DNA from 3 places in the Pseudomonas sp. PB103 genome. Region 2 is predicted to be linked to each of the others. Evidence: predicted binding sites of a transcription regulator. Region 2 holds the regulator's gene; each other region holds the start of a gene.
The links. The regulator FliA, encoded in region 2, starts transcription of late flagellar genes. The targets are predictions, from matches to a motif close to CTAAAGTTTNNNNNNNNNNNGCCGNTAA.

Region 1: a site for FliA is predicted at 3,786-3,813, ahead of motA (flagellar motor stator protein MotA). Genes of this name have one in related genera too.
Region 3: a site for FliA is predicted at 2,476-2,503, ahead of flgM (flagellar biosynthesis anti-sigma factor FlgM). Genes of this name have one in related genera too.

Annotation. Positions count from the first base shown of each region.
Region 1 covers NZ_RWIL01000115.1:1,621-7,509, forward strand. The annotation lists gene EJA70_RS20625 (molecular chaperone) at 1-194, opposite strand, end outside; gene asd (archaetidylserine decarboxylase) at 440-1,300, opposite strand; gene rhdA (thiosulfate sulfurtransferase) at 1,319-2,134, opposite strand; gene EJA70_RS20640 (HDOD domain-containing protein) at 2,177-3,715, opposite strand; gene motA (flagellar motor stator protein MotA) at 3,882-4,733, shown strand; gene motB (flagellar motor protein MotB) at 4,737-5,813, shown strand.
Region 2 covers NZ_RWIL01000069.1:7,269-13,157, reverse strand. The annotation lists gene flhA (flagellar biosynthesis protein FlhA) at 1-668, shown strand, start outside; gene flhF (flagellar biosynthesis protein FlhF) at 680-2,020, shown strand; gene fleN (flagellar synthesis regulator FleN) at 2,137-2,967, shown strand; gene fliA (RNA polymerase sigma factor FliA) at 2,964-3,704, shown strand; gene EJA70_RS13195 (chemotaxis response regulator CheY) at 3,871-4,242, shown strand; gene EJA70_RS13190 (protein phosphatase CheZ) at 4,261-5,049, shown strand; gene EJA70_RS13185 (chemotaxis protein CheA) at 5,104-5,889, shown strand, end outside.
Region 3 covers NZ_RWIL01000046.1:6,528-12,416, forward strand. The annotation lists gene EJA70_RS08360 (MFS transporter) at 1-593, shown strand, start outside; gene EJA70_RS08365 (flagellar brake protein) at 759-1,505, opposite strand; gene EJA70_RS08370 (flagella synthesis protein FlgN) at 1,598-2,065, opposite strand; gene flgM (flagellar biosynthesis anti-sigma factor FlgM) at 2,114-2,440, opposite strand; gene flgA (flagellar basal body P-ring formation chaperone FlgA) at 2,590-3,351, opposite strand; gene EJA70_RS08385 (chemotaxis protein CheV) at 3,434-4,366, shown strand; gene cheR (protein-glutamate O-methyltransferase CheR) at 4,413-5,240, shown strand; gene flgB (flagellar basal body rod protein FlgB) at 5,596-5,889, shown strand, end outside.

The sequences.
Region 1 (5,889 bases), on a different contig from region 2:
TTGTCGCTGGGGGTGAGCAGCTGGTTGAGTTCACCCAGGCCTTGATACAACTGGCGGGCGGTTTCGCCGATATTGGCCTTGGGCAGGCCGGCGATCCAGCGCTTGAGGTCGCGCGGGGTGGCTTCGCAAAACGACAGGCGCGGCTGACTCGGGGTCGGCGCGCGTAGCTGTGGGGAGGATATGGTTTGGCTCATGCCAAAAACCATAGCAGCAAATAAGCGAGCTGGTGTTCTGCCTCAACGCTTCGTCATTGACGATGCACGCATAACAACGTGTAGGAGCTGCCGCAGGCTGCGATCTTTTGATCTTGATCGTTCCCACGCTCTGCGTGGGAATGCAGCCGTGGACGCTCCGCGTCCAAAGATCAAAAGATCGCAGCCTTCGGCAGCTCCTACAGAGGTATCGAACGTCAGGGGAATCCATGACGTTCGATGCGTACTCAGGCTTTTGGCAGTGCCAGACCTTGGCCCATCTGTACTGGCGAACCGGCTGCCAGTTCTTCAGCCCACTTCACTTGATCCGGCCCGAACAGCACGATCGCGGTAGAACCCAGCTTGAAGCGACCCAGTTCGGCACCTTTTTCCAGATGGATCGGCGCACGCGCAGCTTCGTCGTAGCGGAAGGTTTTCAGCTCGCGCTTCGGCGGCGTGACCAGACCGGCCCACACGGTTTCGATCGAAGCGACGATCATCGCGCCCACCAGCACCACGGCCATCGGCCCGCGCTCGGTGTCGAAGATGCACGCCACGCGCTCGTTACGGGCGAACAGTTCTGGCACGTTTTCAGCGGTGGTCTGGTTGACCGAAAAGATCCGGCCCGGGATGTAAACCATCTCGCGCAAAGTGCCGGCCAGCGGCATGTGCACGCGGTGGTAGTCCTTCGGCGACAGGTAAATGGTGGCGAAATCGCCGCCCATGAACGGTGCCGCGTTGGCCGCATCACCGCCGAGCAGTTCCAGCACGCTGAAGCTGTGGCCCTTGGCCTGGAACACGCGACCGTGTTCGATCGGGCCGAGCTGGCTGACAGCACCGTCGGCCGGGCTGAGGATCGCGCCCGGGGTCTGGTCGAGTGGGCGCGCGCCGTCTTTCAGGGCACGGGTGAAGAAGGCGTTGAAGTGCTCGTAAGCGGTCAGGTCCTCGACCAGCGCTTGCGACATGTCCACCTGATAACGCTTGGCGAACCATTGGGTGAAGGCATTCTTGAACCAGCGCACGCGGCACTCGGCAACGCAGCCGGCCAGGCGCGACAGCAGGTGATGAGGCAGCAGGTACTGGCTGAGGATAAACAGACGCTCTTTCATTAGTTGTCCTTAAAAACCTTAAATCTCGACTGGCGTGTCAGGGTGGTTGCCCCATTCGCCCCAGGAACCGGCGTAGCCTTTGACCCGCGGATAACCGAGGGATTTGGCCACCAGATAAGTGAAGCCCGACCGGTGATGGGTCTGGCAGTGGGTAATGATTTCTTTGTCCTTGGTGATCCCGAGGTCTTCGAGGATCTGCGGCATGTCGCTGCGAATGCGCAATTGACGGGCCTTGTCCATGCCCGCCGTCCATTCGAAGTTGACCGCGCCGGGGATGTGTCCGGCCTTGGCGGCCAGCACTTTCTCGCCGGAGTATTCCAGCGGCCCGCGCGCGTCCCAGATCGCCAGATCGGCGGCACCGAGACGGCTTTGCAGGTATTCACGGGTCGCGGTCGGCTCTTCGTGCAGGGTCAACGGCAGTGGGCCGCCGGCTGCCGGTGGAATCTGAATCGACATCGGCATGCCATCCGCCAGCCATGCCGGCAGACCACCGTCTATATAGTGATACTTGTCGTGACCGATCACGTCGAGCAGCCAGATGAAGCGTCCGGCCCAACCGCCGCCCTCATCGTCGTAAACCACGTAGACCGCGTCCTTGCGATGGCCCAGCTCACCGAACAACGCTTCCAGATCGGCTTTGGCCGGCAGCAGCCCCGGTGCCGGTGGCTGGCCGAGTTGGGTGCGCTTGGGGTCGACAAAGCGCGCGCCGGGGAGATGTCCCTCGCTGTAGCGCGCGGCGCTGGTCAGATCCACCAGAATCAGCTCTTCAGACTCAAGCCGAGGCAGCAGGTCGCTCGGTTCGATGACGAGCGGCAAGCCAGAGAAGTCAGACATGCGAGGTCTCCAGAGCACAAAGGGGGGAATTGTAGCGCAGCCTCATCGGCCGCGGCTGCTAAAGCTGTGCAGGGCTTTTTCGATGCACTGCGCGGTTTTGCCAAAGGCTTGCACGGTGATGTCGGCGAACGGCCCGCCGCCCTGATCGGCGACCACAATCATGATCACCCGGCCATTGTTGACCAGTGAGCGCAGGAACAGATGCTCACCGCGAAACAGCGTGCGCAGGCCCGGCGGCAGCAGGGCGGAGAACTGCGCGTTGTTCTCCGGGGTTATCCGCACCTGCGCCTGTTGCGCCAGCAGCCGTTGCAGCACGCTGCTTTGGCTGACGACAAAATTCAGCGCCGCCGCTTCTTTCGGCAGGCCAGCGGTTTGATTCACGCGCAGATTGGACTGCGTGCGGTCGGCCATCAGGATCATCACTCGACGCATGCCGCTGGCAATCAGCGCATCGCGGGCGGCGACGGTCAGGCTCATGGCATTGGTGAAGCGGCTCGGTTCGGCGAGCAGTTCGGCGCATTGCTTGCGCCATTGGCCAAGGTCTTCAGCGCTCGGCACCGCTGCGGGCAACATGCCTGCCGGCAAACGGTGCGTGCCCCACGGCCACAGCAGCGAAACCGCCGGGTGCCAGAGATCCGGCATCGCATGCTGACGCGCACTGTTGGCCGCTTGCTGGTGCAGTTGTTGCTGCACGTCATCCATCGAGATTTGCAGATAAAGGCTGGTCAGGTACTGCCAGCGTTCACTGTGCGGACTGTCCCAGGCCTGTTGCGCCGAGAGCGCCAGACCGTTGGCCAGCAGCACAGTGTTGGCCGGCTGGTTGAGCCAGCGGCGCAAGGTCGGGTCGTCATCCAGGCGATTCTGTTGGCGCAGCGGATGTTCGCTGTCGCGGGCTATGCGCAGCACTTTCACCAGTTCACGCTGTTCGCTGAGCAGCAATTTATAGCCTTGTTGCACCCAGATCGGTAGATGCCAGACCGCAACCAGCGCTTCAGCGATCCGCAGCAGGCGCACGCCGAATAATTGCTTCTCGACCACGCGAGCCGATTCACCCTTGTGGATAACCCGCAGCTCCCACTCTTCGAGCAACTGTGGATAAGTGAGCGCCAGTGGCCACAGCGGCGACAGAAACAGCAGGCTGCCCCAATGAATGTCCTGCCACAGCCGCGCCAGGCGACTGGCGAAAAAACCGTTGGCCTGTTGCGTCGCGTGCTGGCTGATCATCTGTAACTGGCGCAGAGCCTTGGGGATCTGCATTTGCGGTTCAGCGGGCAGGCGCGCGAGCAATTCTTCGGTGCGGGCAAGGCCCAGGCGATTGATCGCCACCTCAAGATTTTCCGCTGGCGTGGCCATGGTGCCGTGGGTGTGACGATTGGCCTCACGGATGATGCTCAAGGCCAGCGCCGGGCTGTCCTGCATCAGGTCGGCGATGTCGCGCAGCGAGCTGCGATTGTCGCGGATCGCCCGGCAGACTTTATCGTGAGCCTCTTGCGGCACGGGCAGGCGGACGCTGTCGAGCAGTTTGACCCAGCCTTCGAGGGTGGTCGGTTTTGCGTGTGGGACGTTCGTTTCATTAGCCATGTCTGGACGGGATCTTCACTGACTGTAGACGCGCCCGGCATGGGCTAAATTGGCTTTTCGCCTGAACTGGCTATAGTCTGGCGCAGTTTTGCCGATAAGTAGAAGAAGAGATTTTTTAACTTCCGAATATGACCTTGAACCCGACTCAGTAAGTACTTTCCTACCTATGGCTAAAATTATCGGCATCATCGTCGTATTCGCGAGCGTGCTCGGCGGATACGTGCTTTCCCACGGCAAGATTGCCGCCCTGATCCAGCCTTTCGAGGTGATGATCATCGGTGGTGCTGCACTCGGTGCATTCCTGCAGGCCAACCCTGGCTACATGACGATGCACGTGCTCAAGAAATCCCTGAGCATGTTCAGTTCGCGCTTTAGTCACACTTTCTATCTGGAAGTGCTCGGCCTGATCTACGAGATCCTCAACAAGAGCCGCCGCGAAGGCATGATGGCCATTGAAGGCGACATCGAAGATGCCGCCGCGAGCCCGATCTTCGCCAAGTACCCGGCCGTGCTCAAAGACGAACGCATGACCGCGTTCATCTGTGATTACCTGCGCATCATGTCGTCCGGCAACATGGCTCCGCATGAGCTGGAAGGCTTGTTCGACATGGAGCTGTACAGCCTCAAAGAAGACCTCGAACACCCGTCCCACGCGGTAAACGGCATTGCCGACGCCATGCCGGGTTTCGGTATCGTTGCGGCGGTACTCGGTATCGTGGTGACCATGGCCTCGCTGGGTGAAGGCGATCAGAAGTCCATCGGTCTGCACGTGGGTGCGGCACTGGTGGGTACCTTCTTCGGTATTCTCGCGGCGTACGGTTTCTTCGGCCCGCTGGCGCACTCCCTGGCCCACGATGCCAAGGAAGAGCTGAACGTCTACGAAGCCATCAAGGCCTCGCTGGTGGCTTCGGCTTCCGGCATGCCGCCATCGCTGGCGGTCGAGTTCGGTCGCAAGGTGCTGTACCCGGCCCACCGTCCAAGCTTTGCCGAGCTGGAACAAGCCGTTCGCGGTCGCTAAGCCATGGAAAATAATCAGCCGATTATCATCAAGCGCGTCAAGCGCATAGCCGGCGGGCATCACGGCGGGGCGTGGAAAATCGCCTTCGCCGACTTCGCCACGGCGATGATGGCGTTCTTCCTGGTGCTGTGGCTGCTGTCCACCGCGACGCCTGAGCAGAAGATCGCCATCGCCGGTTACTTCAAAGACCCGGTCGGCTTCTCCGAAAGCGGCACGCCGTACATCATCGACTTGGGCGGCACGCCGACGCTGGCGCCGGAAAACACCCTCAACCCTGAGGTGAAGTCCCAGCCGCAACCGGACAAGGTCACGGTCGACGCCGAGCAAGTCGAAGGCATGGCCGAAATGGTCGAGAAAGAGCGCCTCGAACTGCTCCTGCAAGAACTGCAGAACAAGGTCGACGAAAACCCGCAATTGCAGAAGTTCAAGGATCAGATCCTCTTCGAGATCACGCCGAACGGCTTGCGCATCCAGATCATGGACGCCGAGAACCGGCCGATGTTCGATTCCGGTTCTGCACGCCTGAAGCCGTACTTCGAAGACATTTTGCTGGCCATGGCCGACACCATCAAAGCGGTGCCGAACAAGATCAGCATCAGCGGTCACACCGACGCCAAGCCGTACATCGGCACCGGCGATTTCGGTAACTGGGAGCTGTCGGCCAACCGTGCCAACGCCGCTCGTCGTGCGTTGGTCGCTGGTAGCTATCCGGATGCGCAAGTGGCGCGAGTGGTCGGTTATGCCTCGTCGGCGTTGTTCGACAGGGAAAACCCGTTCAACCCGGTCAACCGCCGCATCGACATCGTCGTCCTGACCAAAAAGGCTCAAGCCGCGATCGAAGGTGCGCAAGGTGCCGATCCAGCGAAACCGGCAGATCAAGGTCAAAACGGCGCTGCTCCGGCAACGCCGGTTGATCCAAATGCGCTGCCGGCGGATCAGCAACCGGTGCCTGCGCATGAGTTGCGCGAGCGGTTGAACCTGTTTGATGACGCCGCGCCGAAACCGGCGGAACCGGGGAGTGCGGCGCCAGCGCCGGCCACTCCGCCAGCCACTGCCCCGGCCCCCGCGCCGAAGCAGTGACGCACAAAAAAGCCGACAGCGATGTCGGCTTTTTTGTGGCTGGAATTTCACCTCGCCGATCAATTGCGTAACGTTA
Region 2 (5,889 bases):
ACACCGTGGTCGATGCCAGCACCGTGGTTGCGACCCACTTGAACCAGATTCTGTACAAGCACTCCAGTGAGCTGATCGGCCACGAAGAAGTGCAGCAACTCATGCAATTGCTGGCCAAAAGCTCGCCGAAACTGGCTGAAGAACTGGTGCCGGGTGTGGTCTCGCTGTCGCAACTGCTCAAAGTGCTGCAAGCGCTGCTGGCCGAGCACGTGCCGGTGCGCGACATTCGCAGCATCGCCGAAGCCATCGCCAACAACGCCGCCAAGAGTCAAGATACCGCCGCGTTGGTCGCTGCTGTGCGGGTCGGCGTATCGCGCGCCATCGTCCAAAGCATTGTAGGCACTGAGTCCGAGCTGCCTGTGATCACCTTGGAGCCAAGGTTGGAACAAATATTGCTCAATAGTCTGCAGAAGGCAGGACAAGGCTCGGAAGAGGGCGTTCTGCTGGAGCCAAGCATGGCCGAGAAGCTGCAGCGTTCGCTCATCGAGGCGGCGCAGCGTCAGGAAATGCAAGGTCAGCCGGTGATCCTGTTGGTAGCAGGCCCGGTGCGCGCGATGCTCTCGCGCTTTGGCCGCCTGGCAGTCCCTGGACTGCACGTGCTGGCCTACCAGGAAATACCGGACAACAAGCAAGTGACCATCGTTGCGACAGTAGGGCCCAACGGCTGAGGTAGTGGTTTATGCAAGTTAAGCGTTTCTTTGCCGCCGATATGCGTCAGGCCATGAAGCTGGTTCGTGATGAGCTGGGCGCTGATGCCGCCATCATTGGCAATCGTCGCATTGCCGGCGGTGTCGAGCTGACGGCGGCACTGGATTACAAATTGTCGGCGCTGGCACCACGGGTTCCGAACATGGAACTCGAAGACGAGCTGCGCAAGACCCAGTCGCGCATCGTCACCGCCCAGGCCGAGTTGAGCCTGCGTGGCGAAGCCGACGGCAACAGCAATCGGCAGATCTTCGCCGGTCTGCCGTTGACCGCTGGGCTGCCGCTGACCGCCGCTGAGCCGCTGAGCGAGCCGACGTACGCCGCTCCGGCGCGTCCGGCCCCGGCGCCTGCGCAGTCCTCCGGCGGCGTCGATCCACGCGCACTGGATTCGATGCGTTTTGAATTGAACAGCCTGCGCGAGCTGATGGAAGTTCAGCTCGGCACCCTGGCCTGGAATCAGTTGCAGGGCAGCCGTCCGGCGCAAGCCAACCTCTATCGTCGTCTGCAACGCATCGGTCTGTCCGGGCCGTTGTCGCGCGATCTGCTGGCGATGATCACCGATATCGAAGAGCCGCGTCAGGCCTGGCGCATGTTGCTTGCGCACCTGGCGCGGATGATTGCCGTACCGGAAGTCGAGCCGCTGGAAGAGGGCGGTGTGATCGCCATGGTCGGCCCTGCCGGCATGGGCAAGACCACCACGCTGGCCAAGCTCGCCGCGCGTTACGTGCTCAAGTACGGCGCGCAGAATGTCGCGCTGGTGAGCATGGACAGTTTCCGCATCGGTGCGCAGGAACAACTGAAGACCCTGGGGCGCATTCTCAATGTGCCGGTGACTCACGTCGATCCGGGCCAATCGCTGGTGCAAGCGCTGGATCCACTGCTGCGCAAACGCGTGGTATTGATCGATACTGCCGGCCTGCAAGCCAGCGATCCGGCCCTGCGCATGCAGCTCGAAAGTCTGGCCGGTCGAGGCATTCGTTCAAAAAATTATCTGGTCTTGGCAACCACCAGCCAGAAACAGGTTCTAACCGCCGCTTATCACAGTTACAAGCGTTGCGGGCTTGCCGGGTGCATCCTGACTAAACTGGATGAAACGGCCAGCCTTGGCGAAGTGTTGAGCCTGGCGATCAGTCATGAATTGCCGGTCGCGTACCTGACCGATGGCCCACGGATTCCAGATGATCTGCATCTGCCGCGCCGTCATCAATTGGTCAGCCGCGCCGTCAGCGTGCAAATGCAGGAAGAACCCAGCGAAGAAGCCATGGCCGACATGTTCGCTGATATCTATCACAGCCCCACCAAGCAGGTAGGCTGAGGTATTCATGAACAGTTTTTGTACCTACATCGATGGTCTGCCATGCATTGTTCCGGTTGTGAACGCGCAGCCAGTAATGTGGCCTCCGTCTATGCAAGACAAGGTAAAGAAATAACATGGGCAGCATGCATCCCGTACAGGTGATCGCGGTGACCGGCGGCAAAGGTGGCGTCGGCAAGACTAACGTGTCAGTGAACTTGTCCCTGGCGCTGGCAGAGCTTGGCCGTCGGGTCATGTTGCTGGACGCCGACCTGGGTCTGGCGAACGTCGACGTTCTGCTGGGGCTCACGCCCAAACGCACGCTGGCTGACGTTATCGAAGGCCGCTGTGAGCTGCGCGACGTTCTGTTGCAAGGCCCCGGCGGGATTCGCATCGTGCCGGCCGCGTCCGGCACCCAGAGCATGGTCCACCTGAGCCCGGCACAACACGCTGGCCTGATTCAGGCGTTCAGCGACATCGGCGACAATCTCGACGTACTGGTGATCGACACCGCTGCGGGTATTGGTGACTCGGTAGTCAGTTTTGTTCGCGCAGCCCAGGAAGTGTTGCTGGTGGTGTGCGACGAGCCGACCTCGATCACCGACGCCTACGCGCTGATCAAACTGCTCAACCGCGATTACGGCATGAACCGCTTCCGCGTATTGGCCAACATGGCGCAGAGCCCGCAAGAAGGCCGCAACCTGTTCGCCAAGTTGACCAAGGTCACGGATCGCTTCCTTGACGTCGCTCTACAATACGTCGGCGCCGTGCCTTACGACGAAAGCGTGCGTAAGGCCGTGCAGAAACAGCGTGCCGTCTATGAAGCCTTCCCGCGTTCCAAGTGCGCGCTGGCGTTCAAGGCGATCGCGCAGAAGGTCGATACCTGGCCGCTGCCCGCCAACCCGCGTGGCCACCTTGAATTTTTCGTCGAGCGCCTCGTGCAGCAAACGGCAGGGCCAGTGCTATGACCGCCAGCGGTATGAATTACTACAAGAAGTCGGCACGTGATGCGCAGTACGAGTTGATCGAGCGTTACGCGCCACTGGTAAAGCGCATTGCCTATCACTTGCTGGCACGGTTGCCGGCGAGTGTGCAGGTCGAAGACCTGATCCAGGCCGGGATGATCGGCCTGCTTGAAGTCTCGACCAAATATGACGCCAGCAAAGGCGCCAGTTTCGAAACGTACGCGGGCATACGAATCCGCGGCGCAATGCTCGACGAAGTGCGCAAAGGGGACTGGGCGCCACGCTCGGTTCACCGCAATACCCGTATGGTCAGTGACGCGATTCGCGCAATTGAAGCTAAAACCGGCCGTGATGCTAAAGATCACGAGGTTGCGGCCGAACTCCAATTGAGTCTCGACGATTACTACGGGATTTTGAATGACACCTTGGGCAGCCGCCTCTTCAGTTTCGACGACCTGCTGCAGGACGGCGAACACGAAGGGCTGCACGAGGATGGCGCGAGTGCTCATCTTGAGCCGTCACGCGATCTGGAAGATGAACGCTTCCAGGCGGCGCTGGCGGACGCGATTGCCAATTTGCCGGAGCGTGAGCGACTGGTGTTGGCGCTGTACTACGACGAAGAGCTGAACCTCAAGGAGATCGGTGAAGTCCTTGGCGTCAGTGAATCGCGGGTCAGCCAGTTACACAGCCAGTGCGCGGCCCGCTTGCGGGGGCGTTTGGGGGAGTGGCGAGCGCGCTGAAGGCAGTGTGGGGACACTGCGAACGAGGCTGGTGCGGTGATGAACGGCACCGGTCTTGCTCTGTTGTGCTCCAGACAGTCTTCGAGTGCTGCGCCGATTGATTGAAGTGGCGCGTCCAGGTGCTGGGCGCGTTTAAGACTGCTTGGAGGTCGAATTGAACAAAGACATGAAAATCCTCATCGTTGATGACTTCTCAACGATGCGGCGGATCATCAAGAACCTGCTGCGCGATCTTGGGTTCACCAATACCGTCGAGGCCGACGATGGCACTACCGCCATTCCGGTGCTCAACAGCGGAAGCATCGACTTTCTGGTAACAGACTGGAACATGCCGGGCATGACCGGTATCGACCTGCTGCGCCACGTGCGTGCCGATGAAAAACTCAAGCATCTGCCCGTTCTCATGGTGACCGCTGAAGCCAAGCGCGAGCAGATCATTGAAGCCGCTCAGGCCGGTGTAAACGGCTACGTAGTCAAACCTTTCACGGCTCAGGCGTTGAAAGACAAAATCGAGAAGATTTTCGAACGCATCGGCTGATGAACGCGCGGGGGAGCTATGGAGCATAACGAATCTTCACAGGGCGATTTCGAGTCGACCCTGAAAAAACACGCGGTCGAACTGGTCGAGAGCCTTGAAAAAGGCAGGTTCGGCGACGCTGTGCAACTGATCCATGAGCTCAATCAGACCCGTGACCGTGGCCTGTATCAGGAAGTCGGCAAGCTCACACGTGAACTGCACAGTGCGATCGTCAACTTCCAGATCGATCCGAACATGCCGCAGGCCGAGGAAGTGTCGCAAATCACCGACGCCACCGAACGCCTGGGCTATGTGGTCAAGCTGACAGAGGCCGCGGCCAACCGCACCATGGATCTGGTGGAAAGCGCCACGCCGGTGGTCAACAGTCTGGCCGATGAAGCCCAGGCCTTGAGCACCGATTGGGGTCGCTTCATGCGTCGCGAAGTCGGGGCTGAAGAGTTCCGCGAGCTGGCGCGCCGGGTCGACGGTTTTCTGTCGCGCAGCAGCACGGACAACCGTGCGGTGTCGAGCAATCTTAACGACATCCTGCTGGCCCAGGATTACCAGGACCTGACCGGTCAGGTGATCAAGCGTGTGACCCAACTGGTCACCGAAGTCGAAAGCAATTTGCTCAAACTCGTGCTCATGGCCAGTCAGGTCGACCGCTTTGCGGGCATCGAACATGACCGCGCCGCGATGCTTGCAGAAAAAGATCCACAAAAACATCTCTCGCAGGGTGAAGGTCCGCAGATTCATGCCGATAAACGAGAAGACGTTGTGTCCGGTCAGGACGATGTGGACGATTTGTTATCCAGCCTCGGGTTCTAGAGTTTTGGAATTTTAGGTTTTTTGGGTTTTTAGACCTGTAGGAGCACCCCATTAATGAGCTTCGGCGCCGATGAAGAGATCCTTCAGGATTTCCTGGTTGAGGCCGGCGAGATTCTTGAGCAACTGTCCGAACAACTGGTCGAGCTGGAAAGCCGCCCGGATGACGCAGATCTGCTCAACGCAATTTTTCGCGGTTTCCACACTGTAAAAGGGGGCGCCGGCTTCCTTCAGCTCAATGAGCTGGTGGAGTGCTGTCACATCGCCGAAAACGTGTTCGACATCCTCCGTAAGGGTGAACGTCGCGTTGATGCAGAACTGATGGACGTTGTCCTCGAAGCACTGGACGCGGTGAACAGCATGTTCACTGAGGTTCGTGAGCGTGCGCCGATCACCGCTGCCACCCCGGAACTGCTGGCCGCTCTGGCGCGTCTGGCCGAACCGCAATCGGCGGACGCAGCCCCGGCTTCGCCAGTGGCCGAGATGATCGAAGATCTGGTCGGCGAAGGCGACCCGTCGGGCGACATCACCGATAACGAATTCGAACAACTGCTGGACTCGCTGAACGCCGTCAAGGCCGAAGCTGAAGCACCGGCAGCGGCTGCACCTGCGCCGGCTGCCGATGGCGCGGCCAGCGATGAAATCACCGATGCCGAGTTCGAGTCGTTGCTCGATCAGTTGCACGGCAAGGGCCAGTTCGCCGTGGACGCGGTTGCACCAGCGGCGGCAGCCCCTGCGGCACCGGCCAAAGGCGACAGCTCCGACATCACCGACGACGAATTCGAAGCACTGCTCGATCAGTTGCACGGCAAGGGCAACTTTGCTGTCGATGCGCTGGAGTCG
Region 3 (5,889 bases), on a different contig from region 2:
TTCGCTGTTTTGCCGGGTTCCTGGCGGTCGCGGCGTTGCCGTTGGCGATCATGCCGCAGGTGCCGCTGGAGGTGTTGTTCATTGTCGGTTTCTTCTGTTCGCTGGTGCAGTTCTGTCTGTATCCGCTGGCGGTGGCCTTCTCCAACGACCACGTCGAGGGTGATCGCCGGGTTTCGCTGACGGCGATGCTGTTGGTGACCTATGGTGTAGGGGCGAGCATCGGGCCGTTGCTGGCGGGTGTGCTGATGAAGCTGTTTGGCAGCCAGAGTCTGTATGCATTCTTCAGCTTCTTTGCCTTGGTACTGGTGTGGCGAATCCGCCCGAAAGCTGTAACCAACTTGCATCAGGTCGACGATGCACCACTGCATCACGTGGCGATGCCGGACAGCATGTCCAGTTCGCCACTGGTGGCTGCGCTGGACCCGCGCGTGGATGAGCAGGTAGTGCAGGATCAGATGCAGAACACCGTGGCACCGGAGCCTGAGTCGCAACCTGATCCGGAACCTGAGGTGCAGCCTGAACCTGTGGTTGAGGCTGGTGCGGATGATGACAGCGATAAACCGACGCCGGACATCAGTGGTGGCAGACCTTGATATCCTGGAGTCGCAGCCATCAGTAGTGAGCCTATGACTCTGCAGTAAAGAGTCTCTGCAGTTGACCCTGTCTCTGTGGTGAGGGGAGCTCATTGCTGTGGGATCGTTTGAGCACAAAAAAGGGCAGTCCCGCCAAGGACTGCCCTTCTTGTTTGCGCGTCTGAATCACATGTCGTCTTTGTCGAAACGCCGTGCTTCACGCTGCAATTGATAAACAAAACGCTCAACGTTGCGGGCAGCCTGGCCACTGATGTTGTGGAAGCGCAAACCGGCAAAGGTGATGTTGAGTTTTTCTTCGAAGTGCAGATAGCGCAGTTCGACAGAGATCGGCTGGTTGCCGAACAGTGGCGGGGCGATCATGCGATCGTAGACCTGGCCCAGTTGCAGGCGGTCAGTGATGTCGCCTTCGAAGCGCAGCTTGCAACCGGTGGCGGAAATATCCAGCAGTTTGCCGTTGATAGGCGCCTTGAGCTTTTCGCCGCCAAGTTCAACGCTGACCAGATCGGTCAGTTTCAGCGCGGCGCGAAATGCATTGCGACGTTGGTGGTAAACCACCTCGGTCGGCAGCTCGCCGGTGTAAAAGCGATCGCCTTCGGACTCTTCGATGTTCAGCGTGCCGGTGCATTCCCAGGCGATGCGCACGCCTTCATGAAAACCTTCGACCTTGAACGGCTCACCGGCCTGCAAGAAACGCTCGCCGTCGCGTGGGATCATTTCGTCCAGAGCGATCGTCCCGGTGTCACGGTCGACCTTGATCAGGTAGCTCTGGAAACGCTGGCTGCGCTCGTGGAAGGTGATGATCAGCGGATCATGGCTTTCTTGCAGCTGGCGCAGGTTGCTGGAGATTTCCAGAGGTGTGGTGAGCACCTTTGGTGGCTGCGGAGCATCATCCGCGCTAAGGACGTTGGACACGTTGAATCAATCTCCAGACAAAATTTGACTACGACTAGCCAGCATTTTGCCAGCATGTTTCGCAGGTTGATAGAGCGCAGGCATCGAACGGCTCACGCCTGACTGAGCGCGCGCGGCTTCGCAAGCTTGGAGAAGGCACCGCTGGCGTCGTAGAGCGCTGGCGGCTCGCCGCCGGTGAGGATCTTCAGCTGATTGGCCGTGGAGGCCTGCTGGACCAGGATCGATTGGCCATTGTTGACGTTGGCCGCCTGGCATTGCGCGATGAGGTCGGTGAGGAAATCGCTCTGGCTGAGCAATTGTTCGCCAATGCTCGATTGGCTGGCCAATTGCTCAAGCCCCTGCCGATTGGTCGGCAGGTTAAGGCTGGCGAGGATCTCGCTGCGTTTGCGGCCATGCTGTTCGAGCAGAATGATCAGCGCCTGTTTGCGTGCCAGAACTTCTTCCAGCAGGGGCATGTCACGACCGTGCAAAGCGAGGGACTCGGTTTGCAATAACTCCAGCAAATGTTGAGCTGGAGCAAAGTCGTCGATGATCAGTTGCAATAAATTAGTGTCGTGCATGGCTGGCCTTGGGTTTTAAGCGTCCAAAAGCCTGGCGCTGGCGTTGGCCTAGCGCTGGGCTTCGAAGTTGAGCAGTTTGCTGGCTACACGGTTGCTGTCGACTTTATAGCTGCCATCGGCAATCGCGGCTTTCAACTCGGCCACACGGGCTTTGTCGACAGCAGGTTGATCGCGCAGCTTGTCAGTGATCTTCTGCAACTGTTGAGCCTCATTGCTGAGGTGTACCGATTCCCCGCTTTTTGCGGTACTGGCCGATTCGGCCGGGGTATTCAGCGGCGCGGAAGTGCCGTTTTCGGCGGTTTCCTTAGGCGCGCTGGTACGTGTACTGCCTGTAAGTGACGAGGAGCTGTTCAAACGGCTGAAATCGATGACCATGATAAAAACCTCTGGGAATTTGGACGCTTGCCATGTTTTCGGCCATCCCCTGGAAAACTTTAGGCGCATTTACCAATGAACCTTGCATGCGCCGGCGCGAGTCCTGCTGCGGCACAGTTTAGGGAACAGCCGGGATCAGCGCCAGTTTTCTACATTGCTACTTCCACTTGGCCTGGCGCGGTGACTTGCGCCTTGATGACCCGTTGGGAGTTAAGGTTTTTCACCCGGATCTGTTCTTTCAATCCGCCGTTGGACAGGGCTTCGCCCGGCATCCGTACCGCCAGCGTACCGCTGCGGGCGGTAATCACCACTTGATCGCCTTTGCGAATGACTTCGGCCTGTTCCAGATGGACCAGGGTAATCACCTGATCGGCGACCGTTGGTCGGGTTAATTTTTGCCCGATCGCTTCGTCCACCGAGGTCAGAAAGCCCTGATTGATCAGGCTGACGTCGCGTTCGCGCAAGGTCACGTCTTGCGGTTCGATAATTCCGGCACGCTTGAGTGGCCGGGTGGTGGTGACAATCTCGCGAAACAGGCGGACTTGAGCGGGCACGAACACGGTCCAGGGTGAGGATCCCTCACAGCGAACCTTCACGGTTACCCGGCCCAAAGGACGTGCCGGGCTCTCCAAAGTGGCTGTCAATTCCTTGTCGCACATAGGCATGCGCATACGTGGATCGAGTTGCTTGACCTCGATTTCATAGCGGCCTTCGGTTTGACTGGTGGCCAGATAGTCTTCTACGGTGAACTCAAGAAAGCCCTGAGTGACGCCGATAAGCATGTCAGGCAAGGTAACCGCATCAGCAATGGCAGGGCTGCCAGCAAAAAAGCAGCAAATGGCGCACGCGGCACAAAGCCCTCTGCGGAGGGGCGATGTCAGGCGTCGGAAAAATGTCGTTTGAGCGTTCATACGAGTTAAAAAGCAAGCGCCGTGCCGTTTAGCAATGAATGTGCGTCGCAACAACACTTGGCGTTGGTGTAGGAGTCTGGGCATGGCTGGTGTAATGGATTCGGTGAACCAGCGCACGCAACTGGTGGGGCAGAATCGCCTGGAGCTGTTGTTGTTCCGGCTTGACGGTCAGCAGCTCTATGGAATCAACGTGTTCAAGGTGCGGGAAGTGCTGCAATGCCCGTCGCTGACGTTGATGCCCAAGTCCAGTCCTGTCGTGTGCGGGGTGGCGAATATTCGAGGGGCGACCATTCCGATCCTGGATCTGGCAATGGCAACCGGCTCGGGTGCGTTGAAAGACAAGAACAACCCGTTCGTGATCATCACGGAGTACAACACCAAGACCCAGGGTTTCCTGGTCCGCTCGGTGGAGCGCATCGTCAACATGAACTGGGAAGAGATTCATCCGCCGCCCAAGGGCACGGGTCGCGATCATTACCTGACCGCTGTGACTCGGGTGGACAATCAGTTAGTCGAAATCATCGACGTCGAGAAAGTGCTGGCGGAAGTTGCGCCGACACCGGAAGCGATTTCGGTGGGCGTGGTCGATGTCGAGACCCAGACCAAGGCGTTGTCGCTGCGGGTCTTGACGGTCGATGACTCGTCAGTGGCGCGCAAGCAGGTCACGCGTTGCCTGCAGACGATCGGCGTCGAAGTGGTGGCGCTGAACGATGGCAAGCAGGCGCTGGATTACCTGCGCAAGCTGGTCGATGAGGGCAAGAAGCCGGAAGAAGAGTTCCTGATGATGATCTCCGACATCGAGATGCCGGAGATGGACGGGTACACCCTGACGGCCGAGATCCGCGCTGACCCGCGCATGCAAAAGCTTCACATCATCCTGCATACTTCGTTGTCCGGGGTATTCAATCAGGCGATGGTCAAGAAAGTCGGTGCTGATGACTTCCTGGCCAAATTCCGTCCTGATGACCTGGCATCCCGGGTAGTCGACCGGATCAAAGCAGCAGATATCAGCTAAGGGCGTTTTGCCCTTGGCGGTCAACACGATTTAAGAGGCGGCATCATTGTCTACGGGTAATTTGGATTTCGAACAGTTCCGGGTCTTCCTGGAAAAAGCCTGTGGCATTTTGCTCGGTGAAAACAAGCAGTACCTGGTCTCGAGCCGTCTCAACAAACTGATGGAGCAGCAAGGCATCAAATCCCTGGGTGAGCTGGTTCAGCGCATCCAGACCCAGCCGCGCAGCGGTTTGCGCGAGCAGGTGGTCGATGCCATGACGACCAACGAAACCCTGTGGTTTCGTGATACCTATCCGTTTGAAGTCTTGAAGAACAAGGTACTGCCTGAAGCGATCAAGGCCAGCCCCAACCAGCGTCTGCGGATCTGGTCGGCAGCCTGCTCGTCGGGCCAGGAACCGTACTCGCTGTCGATGTCGATCGACGAGTTCGAGCGCAGCAACCTGGGCCAGTTGAAGATGGGTGTGCAGATCGTTGCCACTGATTTGTCCGGCCTGATGCTGACCAACTGCAAGACGGGCGAGTACGACAGCCTGGCGATCGGTCGCGGTTTGTCGCCGGAACGTCTGCAGCGTTACTTCGACCCGAAAGGGCCGGGCCGCTGGGTGATCAAGGCGCCGATCAAGAACCGCGTGGAATTCCGCTCGTTCAACCTGCTCGACAGCTATGCCGCGCTGGGCAAGTTCGACATCGTGTTCTGCCGCAACGTGTTGATCTACTTCTCTGCCGAAGTGAAGAAAGACATCCTGTTGCGCATTCACAGCACGTTGAAGCCGGGCGGTTATCTGTTCCTTGGCGCTTCCGAAGCGCTGAACGGTTTGCCGGACCATTACCAGATGGTGCAGTGCAGCCCGGGGATCATTTACCAGGCGAAATGATTGCATCGGCAACAGCAAAAAACGGCAGGCCCGCAAAGGCCTGCCGTTTTTTTATGCCTCTCACATCCCCCTCTGTAGGAGCTGCCGAAGGCTGCGATCTTTTGATTTTGTTTTTTAAGAACAAGATCAAAAGATCGTCCGATCGCGGCCCGAGCCTTCGGCAGCTCCTACAGGGGGAGGTGTTAACAGGAAGAAGCGGCAGAAAAGCGGCATTCGGCGGAAACCGGTTGCCGCTTTTCTGGCATTGCCGCTTTGCCGATTGCCCGCGAAGCCCCGGTTTACGGGGTTTTTTCGCTTTGGCACGCCGCTTGCTAAAGCTCAGTTACGAAAAACCGGTCACCCGAAGGTTCCCGACATGAGCATCAGCTTCGATAAAGCGCTCGGCATTCACGAACAAGCCCTGGGCTTCCGCGCCCAGCGCGCTGAAGTCCTGGCCAACAACATCGCCAACGCCGATACCCCGAACTACAAAGCTCGGGATCTGGACTTCTCCAAAGTGCTGGAAGCACAGACCGAGAAAACCAAAAAAGGCGGCAACTTTGCCCTCAACATGACCAACAGCCGTCATATCGAGGCCGAAGGTCTGGGCAATGGCGACGAATCGCTGATGTATCGCACACCGATGCAGCCTTCGATCGACCAGAACACT